Linked DNA regions of Caballeronia sp. TF1N1. The protein of the gene in region 2 interacts with the protein of the main gene of each other region in a pairwise test. Links are inferred from orthologs where the notes say so. Each region holds a gene or a part of one and is shown on either strand. Other genes may lie near its edges. The genes, in order: LDZ28_RS01270 and LDZ28_RS13460.

Evidence for each region.
Region 1: the proteins of LDZ28_RS13460 (region 2) and LDZ28_RS01270 interact in binary tests that used the Escherichia coli proteins (3 or more experiments, as listed by UniProt). The link is inferred for Caballeronia sp. TF1N1 from one-to-one orthologs.

Annotation. Positions count from the first base shown.
Region 1 is NZ_CP084626.1:258,317-261,390, reverse strand. Bases 158-2,913 are described here. They hold LDZ28_RS01270 (single-stranded DNA-binding protein), read right to left. Parts: upstream 1,922-2,913; coding sequence 1,394-1,921; downstream 158-1,393. Other genes in these bases: LDZ28_RS01265 (MFS transporter), read right to left, coding at 2,039-2,913; LDZ28_RS01275 (response regulator transcription factor), read right to left, coding at 320-1,018; LDZ28_RS01280 (response regulator transcription factor), read right to left, coding at 158-199. Outside these bases: more of LDZ28_RS01280, read right to left, coding at 1-157; more of LDZ28_RS01265, read right to left, coding at 2,914-3,074. UniProt on the Escherichia coli protein: Plays an important role in DNA replication, recombination and repair. Binds to ssDNA and to an array of partner proteins to recruit them to their sites of action during DNA metabolism. Acts as a sliding platform that migrates on DNA via reptation.
Region 2 is NZ_CP084626.1:2,867,619-2,870,871, forward strand. The notes cover bases 250-3,184. They hold LDZ28_RS13460 (primosomal protein N'), read right to left. Parts: upstream 2,869-3,184; coding sequence 631-2,868; downstream 250-630. Also shown: putA (trifunctional transcriptional regulator/proline dehydrogenase/L-glutamate gamma-semialdehyde dehydrogenase), read right to left, coding at 1-165.

The DNA.
Region 1 (3,074 bases), 2.6 Mb from region 2 along the record:
CGATGGCCACGTCGCATTCGCCGCGTGCCAGACACTCGTCGAGCTGCGTGGAATCGATGCTTCGACTCACCACTTCTACATTGGGAAAATTCCCAGCCAGCCGTTCGATAGCAAGAATAACGAGCGGATGATCGTCCGCTATTGCTAACCGAATTCTCCTGGCATGCGAGAACACTTGACTTTCATTCAATGATTCCATCACTTAAAACCTTCACGCGTTGAGCGAACTCAAATTCATTCTTGACACCGATAAGAATCGGATACCGAAACATTAAAAAACATAAGATGCATCCGAATTCGAACTCACCACGCCGATAACTCAGCCGAGTCCTTGAGCGCGTACAAAAGCGAACAAACCTGGATCGTTTCTGATTCCAAGCTTGTTCATCGCATCTCGCTTCTGTCGACTGATAGTGCGTACATCGCGGTTCAACGCTTTGGCGATTTCGGTGATCGTGCGACCCTTGGCGAACAAACGAACGACTTCTTCTTCCCGGGGCGAAAGCCGCGGTTCCTCTGGTGATGATTCGGTTTCCGCGCCCGCTTCCGCTAACGCGGTAACAAAAGACCCACTGACATAACGGCGATCGATTCCCGCATGGCGCACGGCAGTCGCCACGAGTTCAATAGCCTCCGCCTTATTCACGAGTCCGATGGCACCGGCATTCAGAATAGAACGAAGAATCGCGACATTACTGACGCTCGTCAGCACGACGATTTTGATGCTTGGCCACTCTTGCCTGACTCTACGAATCAGCCGTAATCCGTCTAGCGCGTCCGGCCCCGGCTCAGGCATGGCGAAATCCGTGACAAGCACGTCACATGGCGTCTTCGTGAGTTCGACCACGAGACTGCTCGCATTATTCGCCTCACCGACGACATCAATCCCCTCGTCGGCCTTCAAAAGCGCCTTTACCCCAAGGACCACGAAAGGATGATCGTCGGCCAGCACTATGCGAAGTTTCAAAGTCGCCCCCCTCATTGATGTTGTTGATTTTAGATTTTGGTCAGAACGCATTTATTGCTTTATGCAACCAACGAAGTCTCTCTTCTGCTACGTTGCTTGAACTCGATAAAGATCGAGTAAACATCTGAACTCAATAAAAGAATGCCAAAAAGCAGCAAGTAACTAAACGTTAAAAATTCGATGAGTCAAAGTAGGACGCAAACAATCCGCGCACCATAGGATTACTCCGATTAGACTGCCATGACTCTTCGTTGGTCCGTATAAAGCCTCATATTCGCGGTTAATTAGAAGCGTAATACGGCTGCGGGAATCGCGGAGAGCCTCGAAGTGATATTTCGGAAAGCGCCTTGCCGATTTTGGTACAAAAAAAAGCCTCCGACAATTAATGCCGGAGGCTCAGTGTTTAAACGAATTTGTTGCGACTCGTCAGAACGGGATATCGTCGTCCATGTCTTCAAAACCGCCGCCCGCAGGTTGGCTCGGACGGCTCGATCCGCCACCCGCTCCACCGCCCGCAGCGCGCCCGCCTGCCGGCGCGCGGCCGCCACCACCGCCGCCGCCTGAGCGCTCCATCGGCGCGCTGCGGCTGTAGCCGCCGTCATCGCCGCCGCCTGCTCCGCCGCGGCCACCGAGCATTTGCATCTGATCGGCAACGATCTCGGTCGAATAGCGCTCTTGCCCCGCCTGATCGGTCCACTTGCGCGTGCGAATGCGCCCTTCGATATACACCGACGAGCCCTTCTTCAAATACTCGTTCACGATCTCGGCAAGACGCCCGAAGAACGCCACGCGATGCCACTCCGTGAGTTCCTTCATCTCGCCGGACGACTTTTCCTTGTAACGGTCGGTCGTCGCGAGACGAATGTTGGCCACGGCGTCGCCGCTCGGAAGGTAGCGCGTTTCCGGGTCGGCGCCCAGATTGCCTACGAGAATGACCTTGTTGACAGATGCCATGATTTCTCCGGTAAATTCCTTGCCCACTAGCAATCATGCGACGTTATCAGTTCAACCCTCTTCCACGGAAGAGGACGGGAAACATCGCACTGCCTCAATATGATTAATACAGATTCGCTACGCCGCGCGCTCGACCCTGCGCGGCGGCGCCTTCATTTTCGACGCGACGATCAACCATGCCAGCACCAGCGCCGAACACGAGAAGAACACCGCACTCGGGCCATCCAGCTTGAGCAGCCAGCCGCCGATCACGCCACCAAGCGCGAGCCCGATAGACTGCGTCGTGTTGTACACCCCGGCGGCCGCGCCCTTGCGGGTGCCTGGCGCCAGTTTGGACACAAGCGAAGGTTGCGACGCCTCCAGCACGTTGAAGCCCAAGAAGTACACAAACAGGATCGCGGCCACAGACCATAGCGTATGGGGAGCCGCGCCTAATAACAACTGGCCGATCAGGATAAGAAAAATCGCACTCAACATGACCGCTTTCATCTTGCCGCGCTTCTCGGCGGCGATGATTGCCGGAACCATCATCACGAAAGCGAGGCCCATCACCGGAAGATAAATCTTCCAGTGCGAGGCGACCGGTAATCCGCCCGCTTCGAGAATGCGCGGCACGACGAGAAAGAGCGCAGTTTGGGTTGCGTGCAGCACCAGCACGCCGAAGTTCAGACGCAGCAACTCGACGTTGTGCAGCACCTCGGCGAATGGTGCCTTGACGTGAACCGGCGGCACGGGCGGGTCCGGCACGACCCACAGGACCACGCCGACCGCGACGATCGACAGCACGCCGATCACCGTGAACAAGCCGCTCATGCCGATCCAGTGGAACAGGATCGGTGCGCCAACGATAGCGACCGCGAACGAGACGCCGATGCTCGCGCCGACCATCGCCATGGCCTTGGTGCGATTTTCTTCTTCAGTTAGATCGGCGATGAACGCGATCACCGCCGACGACACCGCGCCCATGCCCTGAATCACACGTCCGGCGATGATCCACGCCATGGAGTGCCCTGCCGCCGCCACGAAGCTGCCGAGCGCGAACACGAGCAGGCCGAATGCGATCACGGGTTTGCGGCCCAGCTTGTCCGAAATCCAGCCATAGAAGATGTAGAGCATGGACTGCGTGACGCCGTAAGCGCCGAGCGCTATGCCG
Region 2 (3,253 bases):
GCCCGAGAGTTCCGGCGGAAGCTGACCATGCTCGATACGCTCCAGATAGGCAAAGATCGCCTGCTTGATGAGCCAGTGAGGAGTGCGCTCGAGCCGGGTCGCGGCATCTCTGAGCCGTGAACGCAGCAGATCGTCGACTTTGACGCCAAGGGTTGTGCTCGCCATGATTCCTTCGTTTGCCGGACGTGCTCACCCGGCGGTAGACCTAAAAGTTGGCGAATCGTACTCCGCTGAAATAAAAGGTGCAACCGACAATTTCGAGAGGGTTGCACCATGTTGGAACCCTTGTGGGACAAGGCTTTGCGGGATGCAACGCCGAACGGACATTGGCGGAAATCACCTAGTAGTTTCCCTAGGCGTTTTTATTTTGGGACATGCCCTAAGTAATTGCCCGAGTGCAGCCGATATAAACGCCATGCGCGCCGTCGGCGCCACATTCCGCGGAGGACCACCGCGGGGCTCTCGGAGAATAACGAGCATGAGCACTTGGATGGTGATAGCCAGCGTTTGGGTGATGTTCGCAGTGTGCGTCGTCTTGTTTGTGCGAGGCGCATCGCCGCATGTAGGCCGTTCGGACGATCTGCACGACGACCTCGAATCCGCATCTGGAAGCGCCACGCGCGCCGAGTATTAGACGTCCAGCGGATCCACTTCCACGTTCCAGCGCAGTACGCCCTTCAGCGCGCGCAACGCCGGTTGCCACGCGCGCAGGGCGGATTGAAGCGCAGCCCGCGAGCTGCTTTCGAGCAGCAATTGCGCGCGGTGCACGTTGAACACTTTCACGATGGTCAGCGGCACGGCATCGTAGACCGTCACGCGGTCCGCGCCCGGCAAGGGCGCGAAGGCGGCCGCCGCCTGCCCGAGAAACGCCAGCGCCGCTTCGAGCGTGCGGCCTTCCGCGCGCAGCATGGCCTGATAGACGAATGGCGGCAGACGCGCATCGCGACGTTCCGCGAGCGTCGCGTTGGCGAATCCCACGTAATCCTGCCGCGATAACGCCTGATACAGCGCGTGACGCGGATATCGCGTCTGAATCATCACTTCGCCGGGAAGTCCGGCGCGACCCGCGCGGCCGCTCACCTGCGTCAGTTGCGCGAAAAGCCGTTCGCTTGCGCGAAAGTCGTGAGAAAAAAGCGCGGTGTCGGCGTTCAGGACACCCACGAGCGTCACACGGCGGAAGTCGTGGCCCTTCGCGATCATCTGCGTGCCGACGAGAATATCGACCTCGCCTGCATGGACATCCGAGAAAAGCGCCTGCGCGCTGCCCTTGCGCCGCGTGCTGTCCGCGTCGATGCGCAACACCCGTGCGCCGGGAACCACGCTCGCGAGTGTTTCTTCCACGCGTTGCGTGCCGCGTCCCATTGGCGCGATATCGATGTTGCCGCATTCCGGGCATGCCTTTGGAATGCGCGATTCCCAGCCGCAATGGTGACAGCGCAACGCGCGCTCGGGCTTGTGAAGCACGGCGTAGGCGCTGCATCGCGGACAGCCCGCGACCCAGCCGCAGGCGTCGCACGACAGAATCGGCGCATAGCCGCGCCGATTCAGGAACACGAGACTCTGCTCGCCGCGTTCCAGGCGCGCCTTCAGCGCTGCGATGAGCGGGCCCGACAAGCCTTCCACGGACGCGCGCCCGCGCTGCCTTTCCTCTTCGAGATCGATGAGCCGCACGCTTGGCAACGCCGCATCGGCGACGGCGCGGCGCTTGAGCGTCAGGCGCGTGTAGCGGCCCTGCTCCGCCTGCCACCAGGTTTCGAGCGATGGCGTCGCCGACCCGAGCACGACGGGAATACCAAGCTGCTTCGCCCGATAGATGGCCAGATCGCGCGCGGAATAACGCAAGCCTTCTTGCTGCTTGTACGCCGGGTCGTGCTCTTCATCGACGACGATCATCGCCAGTTTTGGCTGCGACGCGAGGATCGCGAGGCGCGTGCCAAGCACGATGCGCGCGCTTCCCGTGTGTGCCGCGAGCCAGTTGCGGGCGCGTTCGCCCTCGGCAAGACCGCTGTGCATCGTGACGATGGAACCGGGCGCAAGCATCGAAAAACGATTGCGGAACGCCGCCTCGAACTGCGGTGTCAGGTTGATTTCGGGCACGAGCACGAGCGCCTGCGCATCCGCTTGTCTGGCGAGCAGCGCGGCAAGCGCGTGCAGATAAACCTCGGTCTTGCCGCTGCCCGTCACGCCGTGCAGCAGAAATGGCGCGAAGCCTTGCGCGCTCGCGATGGCATCGACGGCTTCGCGTTGCTCGTCGGTCAGGCGCGGCGGCGCTTCGGTCGCCGCGAGCGTCGGCGCGTGATCCGCCGGCGATGCGTTTTCAACGCTTTCGATCCAGCCGCGCGTCAGCCATTCGTCGAAAGTCGCGCTTGCTTTGGGATGTACGGCGCGCGCTTCGGACAAACCCAGCGTCTCGCTCGATCCCAGCGCTTCCACCAGCCGCCGCAACGCGCTCGCCCGAGCGGGCAAGGCATCCGGAAGTTCGGCTCGTCCGGCTGCCAGCATGCGGTAACGCGGCTCGACCGCGAATAGGCGGTTCCAGCGCGATGCGTCGCGAAGAGCTTGCGGCAAAGCGGGCAGCGCAACTTCGCCGAGCCCGCGTTGATAGTATTCCGCCGCGAACGTCGCGAGCCCGATCCATTCGGCGGAAAGCGGCGCGCAGGCATCGCAGATGGCGCTTACGTGGCGCAGTTTGTCGGCGGGGACGTCGGTTGAGGTCGCGATTTCGCAGATGAGCCCAACGACGTCGCGCCGCCCGAACGGCACCTGCACCAACGAGCCGACCACAGGCTCGACGTCGAGTTGATAGACGTAATCGAACAGCACGGACATCGGCTGATCGATAGCGACGCGCACAAAGAGGCCGCTCATACCACGCGACGCCTTTCGGCAAGCCACGGCGGGCTTTCCGACAATGACATCAGGCTTCGCGCGACGAACTTAAAGTAAAACATCAGAATCGCTGGTAAACCGAAGATTATTTTTAGATTTCCGATGCTTTCCACAGGCCTGTGGATAACTTTGTTGAGAAGTGCATTACGGGCTGCCGCAAACCGTGTCGCCGATCACTTATGTGCGTCGGCCCACATTTCGGGCAGACCACAACAAACATTAATGCAAACAGGCACTTACGCAACAAATAGCGACATTTAATTGATCGCGGATGGCGATATGTCTGATGGCGCGCCGCAACGTACAAAATGTGTATAACTGCTGTCTTGACATCTTTCGATTCCACCAAGGGCGGGCGTTTCAG